DNA from 3 places in the Arthrobacter sp. YAF34 genome. Region 1 is predicted to be linked to each of the others. Evidence: riboswitches for the same ligand, from Rfam matches in the RefSeq annotation. Region 1 holds a riboswitch; each other region holds the start of a gene.
The links. A riboswitch is a leader RNA that binds a small molecule or an ion and turns the genes downstream of it on or off. The one in region 1 is predicted to bind cyclic di-AMP.
Positions count from the first base shown of each region.

Region 2: another riboswitch for cyclic di-AMP. It lies ahead of AB4Y72_RS18255 (hypothetical protein); the one in region 1 lies ahead of AB4Y72_RS09620 (hypothetical protein).
Region 3: another riboswitch for cyclic di-AMP. It lies ahead of AB4Y72_RS07895 (M23 family metallopeptidase); the one in region 1 lies ahead of AB4Y72_RS09620 (hypothetical protein).

Region 1 is NZ_JBFRCV010000006.1:164,753-170,532, forward strand. Features, by position in the region: gene AB4Y72_RS09610 (glycosyltransferase) at 1-781, opposite strand, end outside; gene AB4Y72_RS09615 (dihydrofolate reductase family protein) at 1,079-1,642, shown strand; gene AB4Y72_RS09620 (hypothetical protein) at 1,758-2,549, opposite strand; cyclic di-AMP (ydaO/yuaA leader) riboswitch at 2,549-2,718, opposite strand; gene AB4Y72_RS09625 (HAMP domain-containing sensor histidine kinase) at 2,884-4,506, opposite strand; gene AB4Y72_RS09630 (response regulator transcription factor) at 4,510-5,250, opposite strand; gene AB4Y72_RS09635 (hypothetical protein) at 5,494-5,780, shown strand, end outside.
Region 2 is NZ_JBFRCV010000018.1:14,766-20,545, forward strand. Features, by position in the region: gene AB4Y72_RS18245 (response regulator transcription factor) at 1-530, shown strand, start outside; gene AB4Y72_RS18250 (sensor histidine kinase) at 523-1,530, shown strand; gene AB4Y72_RS18255 (hypothetical protein) at 1,658-2,359, opposite strand; cyclic di-AMP (ydaO/yuaA leader) riboswitch at 2,364-2,568, opposite strand; gene AB4Y72_RS18260 (hypothetical protein) at 2,772-2,996, shown strand; gene AB4Y72_RS18265 (cation:proton antiporter) at 3,131-4,345, shown strand; gene AB4Y72_RS18270 (DNA alkylation repair protein) at 4,376-5,056, opposite strand; gene AB4Y72_RS18275 (DUF4430 domain-containing protein) at 5,182-5,780, shown strand, end outside.
Region 3 is NZ_JBFRCV010000005.1:88,895-94,674, forward strand. Features, by position in the region: gene AB4Y72_RS07870 (cold-shock protein) at 1-275, shown strand, start outside; gene AB4Y72_RS07875 (DUF3027 domain-containing protein) at 284-883, shown strand; gene AB4Y72_RS07880 (MFS transporter) at 928-2,289, shown strand; gene serC (phosphoserine transaminase) at 2,292-3,422, opposite strand; gene AB4Y72_RS07890 (metal-dependent transcriptional regulator) at 3,767-4,462, shown strand; cyclic di-AMP (ydaO/yuaA leader) riboswitch at 4,607-4,822, shown strand; gene AB4Y72_RS07895 (M23 family metallopeptidase) at 4,827-5,645, shown strand.

The sequences.
Region 1 (5,780 bases):
GGCCGCACTTTTCGGCCAGGACCAGCAGCTCGGTGTCGAAGAACCAGGCGTTGTCCAGGGTGTGGGGGAGCAGCTGCCGGGCTACGTCCGCCCGGATGGCCTTGAAGCCGCACTGGGCGTCGCTGAAGTGCGCGCCCAGGAGGGACTGCAGCATGAAGTTATAGCTGCGCGAGATGAATTCCCGTTTGGGTCCGCGGACCACGCGTGAGTTGCGGGTCAGCCGGGTCCCGATCGCCAGGTCGGAGTGCCCTGAAATGAGCGGGGCAAGGAGGGGCCCGAGTGCCGCCAGATCGGTGGAAAGGTCAACATCCATGTACGCCAGGACCGGCGACGGCGAGGCGAGCCACACTTTGCGGAGCGTGTTGCCGCGGCCTTTTTCAGCCATGTGGACCACGGTCACCTCGCGGAGCTCGCGGGCTACGCGTTCGGCCGTCTTGAGAGTTCCATCGGTGCTGGCGTTGTCAGCCACCGTGATCCGGAACGGGTGCGGGAAGGAACCGAGAAGGTAGGCGTGGAGCCTGCGCAGGCAGGCTTCGAGGTCCCGTTCCTCGTTGAACACCGGGATGGTGACGTCCAGCACCGGTATGGCGGTTCGCGTGTCGATGGCGTTTCGCCGGCTACGCGGGCCGGCGACGGCCGCGGCGGACGGTCCCGGGGCGGGCGCGTCGGCCAAAGCGAGTCCGGACGGCGAGGGCCCGGAGTGTGTGGCGGGTGCAGCCGGGCCGGCCGGCGTCTCCGCGGAGTGGGGCTGGGTTCCTGGGGCCTGGTCTGTGAACGTCATGGCTCAACTGTCCCGTCGCCCCATATGAGGGCTTTAGGGTCAAGCTGTGCGGGTGCTGTGGAAGTCCGGCCGATCCGGCCCGGTGATTCCAGAGTTACTGGAGCGGCTGTCCGGGGACGGTTGACCAGTGATGCCCCGCGCACGAGAATGCGAACCATGAGTGACCGCCGCGGCCTTTCCGGGCCGGCTCCGTTCACCGTCGTCGATTCGGGTCCGAATGGAGCTAACCCGAGATCGGCCCGCGGATCATCGAGGACGGGGACACGGTGGTGCTCGACGAGACGGAAGGCTGGCGCCGTGCGGAGACTGATCTACGGCATGAATCTGACCCTGGACGGCTACATCGCCGCGGCCGGCGACGACATCGGCTGGAGCGAGCCGAGCGATGAACTGTTCCAGTGGTGGCTCGACCAGGAGCGGGCTAGCAGCCTGTCGCTGTACGGCCGCAAGCTCTGGGAGACCATGAGCTCCTTCTGGCCGACCGGCGACCAGCAGCCCAACGCCACCCCGGCGGAGATCGAGTTCGCGCGGAACTGGCGGGACACGCCGAAGGTGGTGTTCTCCTCGACGATCGACAAGGTCGACTGGAACGCCCGCCTGGTCACCGGCGACGCGATCGCCGAGATCACCCGGCTCAAGGCCGGCGACGGCGGCACGATGAGCATCGGCGGCGCAACGCTCGCCGGGGCGGCTATGCGGGCCGGGCTGATCGACGAATACGTGCTAGTCACCCATCCGGTCCTGGTGGGCGGCGGCACTCCGTTCTTCACCTCGCTGGACAGCTGGGTGAACCTGAACCAGGTGGAGACGCGGACGCTTCCCGGCGGCGTGGTCATCACCAGGTACGAGACGAGGCGCTGAGCGCGATTCCTCCGCGCGGTCGGGGGAGGTCCATCTTCGGTTAAACAGTCACGCACAGAAGGCCCCGGATCCATGTGGATCCTGGGCCTTCTGGGAGGGGCTGGCTGATGCCGGCTTAGTACCAGTTGTGCGCGTAGTGGAAGTCCAGAGCGCCGCAGGGGGAGCCGTACCGCGTTTTGACGTAGTTCAGGCCCCAATTGATCTGGGTCCGGTAGTTGGTCATGTAGTCGGCCCCGGCGCTCGCCATTTTCGAGGCGGGCAGCGACTGGACCACGCCGTAGGCGCCGCTGCTGGCGTTCGTGGCGGTGGTCTTCCAGTCCGATTCCTTGGTCCAGAGCTTCTGCAGGCACTGCATCTGCCCCGGTGCCCAGCCATAGCTGCCCAGTCGGGCCGCGGCGTAGGCCTGCGCGCCGGAGGGGTCGTCGACGGCGACCGGTGCCGCCGCGGGGACCGGCGCCGCTGCGTGGACAGGTGCCGCCGGACGGGCGGGCGCCGCGGGGCTGGCCTTTGCCGGTGCGGCTGCGTGAGCGGCCGGCGCCGGTGCTGCGGCCGGCTTGGCCTCCGGAGCCTTGGACACCACGGCGCTGTTCGGCGGCGTCGTGGACCCAGTCACCTGGATGCGTTCGAAGTTGAGCTTGGCCAGCGGGTCCACGCTCGTGACGGATTCGGCGCCCGCAACATTGGCGGTGTGGGCGCCGGGCTCTGCCGCCTGGCTGGCAGCGCCGCCCCCCACCAGCAGTGCGCCGGCGACCGTGACGATGGCCGCACGGTGGCCGGTGATGCCGAGCCCGGCGGCCAGCCGGGACAGGGCGGACGCCTGCTTGGCCGGTTCGGCGCGGTGGCGGGACCTGGCGGCGTGGGAATGCGAAACGCCCTCAGGGCGCGTTTGTACGTTGAGTTCAGTCATGATTGCCTCTCAACGCCTGCGGAGTTAGCTGTCGGGTTCGGATGAGGTCATCCGGCCGCACGGAAAGTCACGTGTCGGCTTCACCCCAAGGGCGCGTGTGTGCAGAATGCCCGGGAACTCTGGGTCCCCCGCCTCTGCCTGGTCAATCGGAATCCGGGAAGCGGCAGAGTTTGGCGTCCATCCGGATGTGCGGCACCGATGGCAGCGCACTCCCAAAACGCTACAGGACCTCGACGCTTAAGTCACATTTGGGTAACAGCAGTCACATCGGCGGGGTGTCGCCTTGCGCCCGATGTACCGGCGCTCCGGGGGCGGCGGGCGCTGCCGTGGGCGGCTAGGCCGACGGCGGAGCCGCCGGCAGCCGTACGGCGAACTCCGTCCGCCCGGGCCGCGAGGTGACCTCGACGGTGCCCCCGTGGGCATGCACGATCGACTGGACGATGGACAAGCCCAACCCGCTCGTTCCCTCGGAGGTTGGCGCGGCACCGCTGCCCGCCCCGCTCTGGTTGCCGGAAACGGCGGCGGAAGCACTGCCCGCGCGGGGCCTGGCAGCGGAGCCGGCCCGGGCCCCCGCCGTCGCGACCGCGGGCTGCGCGGTGACCGCCGGATTGGAACGCGAGGCGTCGGCCCGGGCAAAGCGGGCGAAGACACGCCCGATGAATTCGGGGGCGATGCCGCTGCCGTTATCCGTCACGGTGACCACGGCGCTGCCGTCAGCCGAACGCATGACGCCCGTGACCACCGTGGTCCCGGGTTCCGTGTGCTTGCGCGCATTGGACAGGAGGTTGGCCAGGACCTGGTGAAGCTGGCTCGCATCACCGCGGACCACCACGGGCTCGTCCGGGAGTTCCAGCTGCCAGATGCGGTCCGGGGCCATGACTTTCTCATCGCTCACCGTTTCGACGGCCAGCTGGGTGAGGTCGACGTCGGCGATCTTGAGCGGTTGCCCCTCGTCCAGTCGGGCCAGCAGCAGCAGGTCCTCCACGAGCGTGGTCATCCGCTCGGACTGGCTTTGCACGCGGGCGAGGGATTTCTCGCCGTCGGGCGTGAAATGCTCGGTCATCCGCATCAGCTCCGTGTAGCCGCGGATGGCCGTGAGCGGGGTGCGGAGTTCGTGCGAGGCGTCGGCGACGAACTGCCGCACCTTCATCTCGCTCTCCTGCCGCGCCTCGAGCGCATTGGAGACGTTGTCCAGCATCTTGTTCAGCGCGTAGCCCACGCTGCCCACTTCCGTTCCGGGATGGGCCGCCGACGCCGGGACGCGCACCCCGAGTGCCACCTCCCCGGCGTCCAGCGGGAGGCGGGAGACCTTGGTGGCAACCTCGGAGAGCTGTTCCAGCGGCTTCATGGTCCGCCGGATCAGGGCCGTTCCGGCGAGGCCGATCAGCACGAGCCCGCCGGCGGACACCACCACCATGGTCCAGACGAGCGAGGCCAGGGTGCTTTCCTTTTCGGCCAGGGGAAGTCCCGTGACGATCACGTCGCCGTACGGTGCGCGCACGGCCGTGAGCCGGTACGCGCCGGCCGAGAGAGTCCGGTCCACGGGCACGGCGTTCGGGGAGAGCGCCAACAGGACCGCGTTGTCGGCGCGGGAGAGGCTCTCGAGGGTTGCGTCCCCGGCCAGGAATCCGGCGCTGCTGACCTCGCCGTCCTCCAGCCGGGCATTGAGCATCCCGACGCCCTGCCCCCGGGCATCAAGGGGGTCGCGGCGGCCGCCGGAGTTGCCGGGTCCAGGCCGGCCGAACTCGACCGAGCGGTGGGAAGCGCTGCTGAGCTGGTCATCGAGCTGCCGGGTGAGGAAAAGGTCCATGGAGGCGTAGCTGAACAGTCCTACGGCGCCGCAGATCGCCACGAGCAGTGCCATGGCGACGAGGACGAGTCGGGTGCGCAAATGCCATGTGGAGGGGTTGCGCCAATCCCGCCCGGGGGCGCGGATTACGCCGGAAAGGGAGGGCACGGATCAGTCCGCCGGCTTCAGGACGTAGCCGGCGCCGCGCACCGTATGAATCATGGGCGCATGGTTGGCATCGAGCTTCTTGCGCAGGTAGGAGATGTACAGTTCCACGATGTTCGCCTGGCCGCCGAAGTCGTAATCCCAGACCCGGTCCAGGATCTGGGCCTTGCTGATGACCCGTTTGGGGTTTTCCATGAGGTAGCGCAGCAGTTCGAACTGCGTGGCGGTCAGGTGCAGTTCCTCGCCGGCCCGGGAGACTTCGCGGGTGTCCACGTTAAGCACCAGGTCCCCCACCACGAGCTCGGCCGTGTCCATGGCGGCCACCCCGGAGCGCTGGACCAGCCGGTGCAGGCGCAGCAGGACCTCCTCCATACTGAAGGGCTTCGTGACGTAGTCATCGCCGCCGGCGGCAAGCCCGGTAATGCGGTCCTGGACGGCATCTTTGGCCGTCAGGAAGAGGGCAGGGACCTCCGGCGCAAACGCGCGGATCCTGCTCAGCAGCTCGACGCCGTCGAACCCGGGGAGCATGACGTCCAAGACCAGCACGTCGGGGCGGAATTCCTTGGCGAGCCGGACCGCTTCGGGTCCGTCGGCCGCCACGGCCACGGACCAGCCGGCCATCCGCAGGCCCATGCTCATGAGCTCGGAGAGGCTGGGCTCATCATCTACCACCAGCGCCCGGATGGGGGAGCCGTCCGGATGCGCGAGCTGGGGAAGGTTGTTGGTCATGGAGTGCGAAGTGGCCATGGGACAACTCTCCGATCTGCCGGTTAGGCGGGGCTTTGGGGACCCTGTGCGGCACCTGTGAATCCCAGCCTAGCGAGCTGGACGCCTCTCCGCGGCCAGGCGGCCTCCTCTTGCGAAACTTCCAGCCGGTCTTCGGGCCCTGACTGAAGGTCACAGGCCCGGCTGTCGGCCCGCACAGCCCAGGCACAGGATCGCTCAGCACTCTGGGGTGAACATCGAACGGCACCCTGAAGGAGAAACATCATGAGCGGTCAGCATCCCGGAACCGGTTCCGGACCAGGTCCCGAATCCGTCCCCGGCGCCACCCCAGCGCCCGCGCCAGTGAACACGCTCCACGGGGTAGGGCAGCACAACGCTGGGTACAGCGACGGCAGGTACAACGACGAGGACGCCGGCGCCACTCTGGCGCCCGCGCCCGCCTCCGGCTGGGGCGCACCGCCCCCGCCGTCGACATATCCCGCGCCGGCACCGGGCTGGGGCATGCCGCGGCAGGAGCCGCCCGCGCCCACGGCCGCAGCAGGCTGGGGTGC
Region 2 (5,780 bases), on a different contig from region 1:
CGTGGGACGTGATGGTGATCGACCGCGGGCTGCCCGTCATGGACGGCATCTCCCTCATCGCCGCATTACGTTCCAAGGGCGTTCCCACGCCCATCCTGATCCTGACCGCGCTCGGCGATGCCAGCGAGAAAGTCCGGGGCCTCGACGCCGGTGCCAACGACTACGTCACCAAGCCGTTCGACGCCGACGAGCTCGCAGCACGCCTGCGCGCCCTGACGCGCACCTTTGCCCCGGCCACGGCGTCGGTGACGATCGGGGACTGGGAACTCGACCCCTCGCGGCGCTCCGTCCGCTCGGTCTACGGGCACACGGTGCAGCTGACCGCGAAGGAGGGCCAACTCCTGTCGGCCCTCGCCGCGGAGCCTGACCGGGTCTTCACCCGGGATGAGCTCCTCGCGGCGCACTTCCATGCCTCCGACCAGCCCGGCGTCATCGACACCTATGTCCACCACCTGCGCCGCAAAATCTCCAAGGCCGTCATCCGCACAGTTCACGGCGTGGGCTACCAGATCGGTGACGCCCATGAGTAACGGCGGGACCCCGCACGAAAATCCGGACCAAGTCACACTGCGCAAGGCCTCGCTCAAGGTCGCCCTGCGGATCAGCGCCGCGTGCGCCGTCATGGTCCTCGGGCTCCTCGCAGCCACAGCCCTCTACCTCGTGAATCAACTCGCCCATCCGGAAGTGCCGGGCCCGGCAGCGTCCGGGACGGCCTACGCCTACCTGGATGCCAAGGATGTGCTCGAGGCCATGGTCATAGCCGGGATCGCGGGGATCGTCTTGGCAGGTCTCGTCGGGTGGCTCAGCGCGCGCAGCGCCATCCGCCCCCTCGGCGACGCCTTAGCCCGGCAACGGCGCTTCGTTCAGGACGCCAGCCACGAACTGCGCACGCCGCTGACCATCCTCGACACCCGGATCCAGCTGGCCCAGCGCAACATCGAGCCCGGCTCCCGGCAGGGAAAGGACCTGGCCCGGATCCGCGAGGACGCCGCGACGCTGACCGGGATTGTCAACGAGCTGCTCCTCGCGGCAACCACTGACGCACCGGACCGTTCGGCAGCGCCTACCGACCTCGCCGACACCGCCGCCGAGGTCGCCGAAAGCCTTCAGCTGGTGGCGGACCAGCGGGACGTGCGCCTCGAGTTCTCCGCCGACGCCCGGCCGCTGGCACGGATCGACGCGAATGCGCTGCGCCGTGCAGTGCTGGCCCTGGCGGACAACGCCCTGGCCCACACTCCTGCGGGCGGCCGCATCGGCATCACGACGTCGGTGGAGCAGAGCCACGCGGTTATTGCCGTGGCGGACACCGGGGCAGGAATCACCGGCGTGGATCAGGCGCGGATCTTTGACCGCTTCGTGCGGACTTCCGGAACCGGCGGAGCGCCGGGACAACGGAGCTTTGGCATCGGACTGGCGCTGGTCCGGGAAATCGCCGTCGCTGCCGGCGGCGCAGTCGAGGTGGCATCAACCGGCCCCGAGGGGACCGTCATGAAAATGAGGCTCCCGCTGGCCGGGACCGGGAAGCCCTGAAGATTCCTGGCGCCGGGTCTCCCGGACAGGGAAAAGACCGGCGATCGCTTGCCCCCAAGGGAAATCGATCGCCGGTCTTTCCGGACTATTCGGCCCCGCCGGCTAGAACCGGGAGGGACCGCTCGGCTTAGGCCCGGACGAAGGTCACGCCGCCGGTGGCGGTGAGCCAGGACAGCGGGTGGACGATCGTCTGGTTGGTGCCGTTCATGCCGCCGCTGATGACCTGGCCGTGGCCGGCGTAGATGCCAACGTGCCCGGACTGAACCACCATGTCCCCCGGCTGGGGGGTCGCCACAACGGTACCGAGGCCAAGGAAGTCACGCGGGGCGATGTCGCCGACCGGCTTGCCCGCCGCGCCCAGGGCCTTCTCCACCATTGCGGTGCAGTCCTGGGTGATGCCCAGCTGGCTGTAGGCGGCAGAGAGCATGACGGCGTTGCGGCCGGCGGCGGGCGCCGCGGCCGGGGCAGCCGGGGCGGCCTGCACCTGCACCGTGGCCTTGGGTGCGGCGGCAGGTGCCGCCGCGGGCGCCGCAGGTGCTGCCACTGGAGCGGCGGGGGCTGCTGCGGGAGCCGCGGCCACGGGCTTGGGCTGTTCGATGACTGGTGCCGCGACGGTGGCTACTGCGGGGCGGGCATAGCTGATCTTGACGCTTGAGTCTGCGCTGACCGGCGCGCTGACCAGCGACTTGACGTCCACGTTGGACGCCGGGGCGGAGTCACGCTGCGCGGGCGCGGCGGCAGCGTTGGCAGCCATGCCGCTGGTGAGGACCAGGCCGGACGCGGCGGTGACGACGGCGGCATGGCGCGCAAAAGTACTGATTGAAGTCATGAATGTAGCCTCTCCCAATGCCTGCGAGGTGAGCTGTCGGATTCGGATGGGAGTCACCCGGCCGCACTCTAGGGGCCCGTCGTTGCGGGCGCTGTGCGGCTTCACCCCAAGACCTGCGGAACAGCCAGGCCAAAAGTGGTTTCCCCGTCTCTGCCGGTCGTTGATGCGAGTTACCCCCGGGCCGCGGCAGAGTTAGGCAATCGGCTGGGGAGCGCCCGTATCGGAGACAACAGGCACTTATCCAACGTAACGCGATCCGCACCCCAATGTCACATTCAGGTAACGGCAGAAACGGCCCCATCCGTCAAATGCGCAGAGGACGGCGCGGCTTTTCGAACATAGGATGATGCCATCACCACCACCCTCGAAGCGGAGGCCCGAATTGAACAGCCACTGTGTCGCCATCTGCCAGTTGAGCAACCAGCCCCAGGAGGATTTCGACGTCAACACCGAACTGCTGATCCTGGACGGCGCGGACGTCCATGTGTCCACCTGGGACGCGGAACCACGGGACGGCGGCTTCGATGAGCACGTCCTGAACGACAGGGTGGACGCGCTCGGGTTCATGGTGATCAATGACTGGGCCTTCCTCGACGGCAAGGCCTACGCGGTGGTGGAGCGGCGGACCGCGCTTTAGCCGCGCGGCACAGGAGGCGCGTTACACGGTGGACGGGACTAGTCTCATTCCATGATCAAGGTTTCGACGGCCGGGCACATCCCGGCCACGGGGGCCGCCCCGGTGAGCCAGCGGCCTGCCCGCCGCGGCGAGCCGTGACATTTCTCACCCTGGCGCTGATCGCCGCCGTCGCTCTGGCCGGCCCGCTGCTGGCCCTGCCGGTGCGCTGGCGGCTGCCGGTGGTGCTGGGCGAACTGCTGGCCGGCATCGTGATCGGGCGGTCGGGCTTTGGCCTGGTAAACCCGGCCGATCCGACGTTCAGCCTGCTGGCCAACATCGGGTTCGCGCTGATGATGTTTGTGGCCGGAACCCATGTTCCCGTGCGGGATCCGCAGATCCGCTCCGGTCTCGGCAAAGGCGCCCGCAGGGCCGCGGCGTCCACAGCGGCCGCGGTGGCTGTCGGAACGGGCATCGGCCTGCTCTTCGGGACCGGACATGCGCCCCTGTACGTCGTGCTGCTGGCGTCTTCCTCAGCCGCACTGGTCCTCCCGATCGTCGATTCGCTGCGCCTCGGCGGACCCGACGTCATTTCGATGACAGCGCAGGTCGCGATCGCCGACATAGCCTGCATTGTGGCGCTGCCGCTCCTGGTGGATCCGCCCCACGCGGGCCGGGCGGCCTTGACCGTGATCACCGTGGCGGGCTGCGCCGTGGTTCTCTACATCGTGCTGAGATGGCTCGAGAACACGGGCATCCGCCAACGCGTGCACCGGCTCTCGGAAAACCGCAAGTTTGCCCTGGAGCTGAGGTTCCAACTGGTCGTGCTCTTTGCCCTGGCCGGTGTGGCGACTTTCGGCAATGTGTCCGTGATGTTGGCGGGTTTCTCCTTCGGCCTGGTGGTGGCTGCAGTCGGCGAGCCGAGGCGGTTGGCCCGCCAACTGTTCGCCCTCAGCGACGGCTTCCTGAGCCCGCTGTTCTTCGTCTGGCTGGGCGCCTCCCTCACGCTCAAGGACCTGGCCGGGCATCCGGACATGATTGGCCTCGGCGCGGCGCTGGGAGTCGGGACCCTGCTGACGCACTCCGGTTTGGCATTCCTGGGGCTCCCCCTGCCGCTCGGCGTGTTGTCGGCGGCCCAACTCGGCGTGCCGGTGGCAGCGGCAAGCATCGGCACGCAGCTTGATGTCCTGCTCCCCGGCGAGGCAGCGGCCCTGCTCATGGGCGCCCTGATCACGATTGCGGCGAGCGCGGCGGCCGGGTCCCGGGCAGCCAAGAGGTTCGCGCTCCCCGCGCACGTCAACGGGAAATCCGGCGGGACCGGCAGCGCCGTCGGCCAAGGCGACCCAGGCAATCCGGGCGAACCAAAGGGCTGACCGGGAGCGCGGGCAGTCCCCGCCGGTTCGTCAGCCTCGGACCGACGCGAACCGCAGCTCCGGTCTTTTCTTTGCCATCTCCGCCAGGACCCGGGAAACCGCCTCCCGGACCACTGCGCCGTCAGAGTCGGGCGTGGGCGTTTCGGACGGCTCGTGCTGCACGGAGCCGGCGTGTCGGACGAAGGTGTCCCAGTCCCCCGCGCCGGCGCGCAGGGCCAGCAGCGGCGAGAGCAGCGCGGCCCGGCGCAGCCACGGATCGGGTTCGCGCACCCACCGTTCCAGCACACTGTCGGCCCGCACCCTGCCCAGCACGTCGAGTCCGGCCACGAGGGGTCCGACGACCTCGACGGCGAGCGGATCGACGAGCTCCCGCACCCGCGCGTCCCGGATGAAGCCCTCCAGCCGTGTGAGGTCAGAGTTGGTCAACAGCTTTACCTTGGCCTGCAGAAGCACCACCGCGGCCAGGCGCCGTTCGAAAACCGGCACCGCCCACAATTCCGAGCTGAGCGCCGTGATCTCATCGTGGGACAGCCCAGGATAGCGGCGCCCGGCATTGCGGACGGTCCCGCGCACGGCGCCCACGGAGGCACCGTAGAACCGCAGGCCGCTCCCTCCGGGTTCTTTTCCCAGCCGGGACTGCAGTTCGTCGGCACGGCTCCAGGAGCTTTCCCGCTGCAGCGCGGCGTCAATGAATTCGCCAGCATCACTCACGCGTCCATTCTTTCCCTTCGCAGCCCGCAGTGGAAACGCGGCGCAAACCGCCTTTGGAGGTTCCGCACGCCCCTTCTGCCTAGACTGTTAGGGCAAGTCTCCAATTGAAAGCGGTTCACGCAACCATGCACACCAAACTGGCACTCGCCGTCGCACTTTCCGCCGTGACGTTGGGCGTGGCAGCCTGCGCTGCCCCTGCCCCTGCCCCTGCCCCGTCGGCCGCCCCGTCCACGTCGGCTATGGCGCCCTCGCCCGAGTCCACCGGGACGTCGCCGGCGGCCGCCTCGGATTTTGCCCTGGACATCGCGGGAGCGCCGGGCCGGATCGCGCAGGCCGGCCTCTCGGTGCTGACGGCCGAGGGCAACGTGGACCACTATCACGCACATCTGGACCTGTTCAAGGACGGCAAGCCCGTGACGGTGCCGGCCAACATCGGCATCACAGCCGGACCGGACAACAGGGCCAACGGCATCTCAGCCCTGCACACCCACGACACCACCGGCGTGGTCCACATCGAGTCCCCCACGGCGGGCCAGGTGTTCACCCTCGGACAGCTCCTGACTGAATGGGGCGTCCTCGGCGGCAGCGGGGCCCCCGGCACCGGGGACGGCCCGCTGGACGGCTGGACCCTTTACGTCAATGGCCAAAAGCGCGACGCCGGCATCCGGGACCTTCCGTTGAAGGCGCACGACGAGATCGTCCTGTCCTACGGCGCCGCCCCGGC
Region 3 (5,780 bases), on a different contig from region 1:
TCACGGAGCTCAAGGCCGGAACTCGCGTTGAATTTGGGGTGGCAGACGGCCGCAAGGGCGCCCAGGCGCTCGGACTGCGTGTGCTGGACAAAATGCCGTCCATCGCCAAGGCAAAGCGGCCCAGCGCCAGGGACCTTGCCCCGCTGGTTCAGGACCTCGTCAGCGTGCTGGACAACCTGTCCGGGACCCTGTCCGCGGGAAAGTACCCGGAAGGCAACAAGGGCAAAGCGATAGCGGCCGCCCTCCGTAAGGTTGCCGACGAGCTGGACGTCTAAGGCCCTTGATGACTCAGGAACCCGATCAGTTGCCGGCGCAGGATGCCGGATCCATCGTGCCGGCAGGCTCCAAGGGAGCCGGCTCAAAGCCGGGGTCCCGTCCGCGCGCCGGTGTGCCCGTCTGGCGGACCGGCAAACCGGACGCCTTCCTGGCCGCCGCCGTCGACGTCGCCCGTGCCGCCGTGGAGGGCATTGCCCCTGCCGAGCAGATCGGGGAGCACCTGGCGGCCCGCAGCGAAGGCGACCGCCTGGTGACCCACCTCTTCGAATCCAAGCTGCCCGGCTACGGCGGCTGGCAGTGGTACGCCGTGCTGACCCGCAACTCGCGGTCCAAAGTGGTGACGGTCGACGAACTCGGCCTCCTGCCCTCGGAGGACTCCATCCTCGCTCCGGCTTGGGTCCCGTGGGCTGAGCGGGTCCGCCCGGAAGACGCGCAGGCTGACGAGGCCGAGGAAGCATTGGGCGCCGAACCGGCGTCGCAGGGCTCCGACTCCGCGCACCCTGATGCTGACGAGGCCGACGCCGACAAGGCTGACCCCGAGGAGACTAATGCCAACGGTGCGGATGCCGACGACGACGGGGAACGCCCCGCGGACGAGGCCGATTAGCGGTTGAAAGCGTCAGGGAGCGAGCAGGAGGAGGGCTGGGCATGATGTCCACGTTCAAGTCCCTGCACATCCTGAACTACCGGATCTGGTTCGTCGGCGCGCTCATCTCCAACATCGGTACCTGGATGCAGCGCACCGCCCAGGACTGGTTGGTGTTCGCCCACCTGACGAACCAGGACGCCGGGGCCGTGGGCATCACCATGGCCCTGCAACTGGGCCCCCAGCTGTTCCTGGCACCGGTCGCCGGACTGGTTGCGGACCGCTTTAACCGCAAGCGGCTCCTGGTGCTGACCCAGTCCTCCATGGCACTTCTAAGTGCCGGGCTGGGCATCCTGGTGGTTTCCGGGGCGGCACAGCTCTGGCAGGTGTACGTCTTCGCCCTGATGCTTGGGGTGGTTTCCGCGCTGGACGCCCCCGTGCGGCAGACCTTTGTCTCGGAACTGGTCCAGGACGATTACCTTCCCAATGCCGTGGCCCTCAACAGCGCCTCCTTCAACGTTGCCCGCATGATCGGCCCGGCAGTCGCCGGCGTGCTGACGGCCGTTGTCGGCCCGGGCTGGGTCTTCCTCATCAACGCGTTCACGTTCGTCCCACTGCTGCTGAGCCTGGCGAGAATCCCGGCGGGATCGCTGCGGCGGCTGCCCCGGGCACCGGCGGGCAAAGGCAGGATCCGGGAGGGGCTGCAGTATGTGCGGTACCGCCCGGACCTCGTGGTGGTCCTCGTGGCCATCTTCATCGTTGGCACCCTGGGGCTGAACTTCGCCCTGTTCATTGCGGCCATGGTGGGCACGGAATTCGGTCTCGGCGCGGGAGCCTTCGGCCTGATGAATTCGATCATGGCCATCGGCTCCGTCGCCGGGGCGCTCCTCTCCGCCGGCCGCGGCAAACCGCGGCTGCGGGTCATTTTCGGCGCGGCCGGAGCCTTCGGCGTGACCTCGGGCCTCGCGGCGCTGGCCCCAAGCTACTTCTGGTTCGGGATTGCGCTGGTGCCGGTGGGGCTGTTCGCGATCACCATGATGACAAGCGCCAACGGGTACGTCCAGACCACGACGGACCCGGTGATGCGGGGCCGGGTGATGGCGCTTTATATGGCGATCTTCATGGGCGGAACGCCCATCGGTGCGCCGTTCGTCGGCTGGGTGGCAAACGTCGCCGGCCCCCGCTGGTCCATGGCGGTAGCGGCCGGCGCCGGCCTGCTCGCGGCCCTGATCGGGCTGCTGTGGATCATCCGGGCGAAGCAGCTGCGGCTCCACTTCAACCGCCGGGCGCGCGGGCTGCGCTACTTCCGCCTGGCCGCGGACACCGCCGCCGCGGGCGCGCAGATGGACGGGCAGCCAGCCGGCGCCGCCGGAAACGGCGACGGCGCCGTCCGGGCACCTGGCCGGGACGACGCCGTCGGACGCTGAGGCTACTTCTTGAGTTCGGCCACGACGAAATCGATGCATTCGAGCAGCGCCGAGACATCGTCCGGCTCGATCGCCACGAAGGTGGCGATGCGCAGCTGGTTCCGGCCCAATTTACGGTAAGGCTCAGTGTCGACGATGCCGTTGGCGCGGAGAACCTTGGCGATGGCTGCGGCGTCGATCGATTCGTCGAAGTCGATCGTGGCGATCACGTTCGAGCGGTCCTCGGCGTTGACCACGAACGGCGTGGCGTAGCCGGACGCCTCGGCCCAGCGGTAAATCCGGCCGGCTGAATCCGCGGTACGTGCGGAGGCGAAGTCCATGCCGCCGTTGGCGTTGAGCCACTGCACCTGGGCATCCAGGGTGACCAGGGTGGCCAGCGCGGGGGTGTTGTAGGTCTGGTTCAGCCGGGAGTTGTCGATTGCGGTCTGGAGATCCAGGAAATCGGGGATCCAGCGGTTGCTGGCCTTGATCCGGGCTGCCCGCTCCAGCGCAGCCGGGGAGAACAAGCCAAGCCACAGGCCGCCGTCGGACGCGAAGTTCTTCTGCGGCGCAAAGTAATAGACGTCCGACTCCGCCACGTCCACGTCCAGGCCGCCGGCGGCCGAGGTCGCGTCCACGAGGACCAAGGACCCGTCGTCGGCACCTGCCACGCGCCGGACGGGAGCCGCCACGCCGGTGGACGTCTCGTTCTGCGGCCACGCGTAGACGTCCACGCCGGACTCGGCCCTGGCGGTGGGACGGGTGCCGGGCTCGGCCTTGAGGATGGAGGACTCGGCGAGGAACGGTGCCTTGTTGGTGGCCGAGGCAAACTTCGAGCCGAACTCGCCGAAGGACAGGTGCTGCGCCTTGTTCTCCACGAGTCCGAAGCTGGCAATGTCCCAGAACGCCGTGGAGCCGCCGACGCCGAGGATCACTTCATAGCCTTCCGGGGCGCGGAAGAAATCACTGAGGCCGCTGCGGACAGAGCCGACCAGGTTCTTCACGGGTGCCTGGCGGTGCGAAGTTCCCAGCAGGTTCGCCGCCGCCGCGGCGAGGGCCTCCATCTGCTCCGGCCGGACCTTGGACGGTCCGGCGCCAAACCGTCCGTCCTTGGGCAGCAGGTTGGCGGGGATCGTGATGCTGGTGTCGCTCACAGTGGCTCCAATTTTCGGCTGGGTCGTGACGTGGCGGGGAGGTGGACGGGAAGGGATGGCTGCAACGGGCACCCTTTTCATTCTGCCTGTCCCATTTTGCCTGACGGCCCCCGTCGACACGGAAAATCCTCTGTCATAGTCCGGTCATTGAGACGCCCGGCGATCGGCCGGGCTTCGGGCGTCGGGCGCCTTCCTGGCAGGACGAATAATTATCTGGAGTAATTCAAAATAGGCTAGGCTGTCCTGCGAACGTACGGCGGATCCCGCTAGGGCGCATCCTGCACGCAGCCCGCACGCGGTACGGTGGGAATGACGCAAGGACTGCGCTCGAGGAGCTGAGCTGAATGACGGATCTGATCGATACCACGGAGATGTATCTCCGGACCATTCTGGAACTTGAAGAAGAAAACATCGTCGCCCTCCGCGCCCGCATCGCCGAACGGCTCCGCCACTCCGGCCCCACAGTTTCCCAGACCATCGGCCGCATGGAGCGGGACGGGCTGGTGGTTGTATCCGGCGACCGGCACCTTGAGCTGACCGAAACTGGCCGGAAACGCGCCATCGGTGTCATGCGCAAGCACCGACTCGCCGAACGCCTGCTCGCAGACGTGATCGGGCTCGACTGGGCGTACGTCCATGAGGAAGCCTGCCGCTGGGAGCACGTCATGAGCGAACGCGTCGAGCGTAGGATCTTCGAGCTGCTCAACCACCCGACGGTTTCGCCCTATGGAAACCCCATTCCGGGGCTGGCCGAGCTGGGTGGTGCACCGTCCGGTGCCCACGCTGACGGGGTCCTGAACCTGCTGCAGGCCATGACCGGCTATGGTCCGGACTCGCGGATTACGGTCAACCGGCTCGCGGAGCCGATCCAGGTGGAACCGGAGCTTTTGGCCCAGCTCGACGAGGGCGGCATCCGGCCCGGCGCGCTGGTCTCGCTGGAGCGGGTGGGGGAGTACATCTCGGTCCGCGTGCCGGATATCGAAGGCGCCCTGGAATTGCCGCCCGAAGTTGCCGCGCATGTCTTTGTCACCGTCGCCTGACCAGCCACAACGTGCCAGTCATGGGACAACCCACGAGTTTTGCACAGGGCGGTCACGGATTTATTACCGGGTGGCTTGATCCCCTATAGTTAGTGCCCTGTACCGATACCAAAGCGTTATCTGATCCGAAGCCGAGCCCTGCCAGCGGATCAGCAGCAGAACGACCTCCTGGCAGGGGCGGGGGAACCACTTTCGGCTGCTTCATCGCAGCCTCGGGGTGAAGTCCGTCAGCGGCAAGCAGCTTTCACGGCGGATCCCCAGGGATACCTCTGCGTCTGGTGCTTGCAGCGGCGGACCGGGTCTGTGATCTCTCTGACCCGAATCCGACAGCTAACTTCGCAGGCTCTCCAGAGAGGAACCGTTCTTGACCACCCAGACCGTCAGGGGACGTCGCCGCGCGACCGGTCCCGCTCCGGAGCCGCGTCCCGTTCTTGAGCCTATGGCCGATCGGCCGCGCGACCCGCACCGCGATGAACGCCGTCGGCGGCGCGGCCCGTTCCGTCAGGTAACGGACTTCGCCGCGGCCAGCGGCGTCGGCCAGAAGGCCGGGATCGCTCTGGCCGCAGCCGGTCTGATCCTCACAGTGACGGTTCCCGTCACTAGCCCGGTCATGGCTAATACGGGCGCATCGGGCGCACTTTCCGCCGCGGTGCAGCCGGATGTCACGGCTGCCGCCGCGGCGAAAGTCGATTTCAGCCGGACCGCCATCGCCACCAAGGGCGACCCGGACGGCAAGCTGAAACAGTTACTCAGTGCCCAGTCCGTCGGCAGCATCACCCGCGCGGCATCGAAGGGCACCTTGGGCCCACCCCTGGACCAGATGATCACTGCCTCGCCGTTCGGCTACCGTGTCAGCCCCATCACCGGCGTTGTGGGCGAGTTTCACCGCGGCCAGGATTTCGTCGCCCAGTGCGGCACCCAGGTCCACGCGGCAGCCAGCGGCACCGTGACCTTCAACGGATGGCACCCCTACGGCGGCGGAAACCGTGTGGTCATCGATCACGGCAACGGCCTGGAGACCACCTACAACCACCTGTCCTCGTCCTTGGTCACGGTGGGCCAGAAGGTCTCCCGCGGCGACGTCATTGCCCTGAGCGGGACCACCGGCGCCTCCACGGGCTGCCACCTCCACTTTGAAGTCATGGTCAACGGCAACGTCGTTGATCCGCTCGGCTGGCTCTAAATAGACGATGGACCTCTCTCGCATCCATGTGACACGCCGTGATCTGAATGTGACATTGAGGCCGGACTCCTGTAGGGTTTGAAGCACGCCAACTTTTCCGAAGTTGGCGCTCTTGAGTGGATTGCCTAGCTCTGC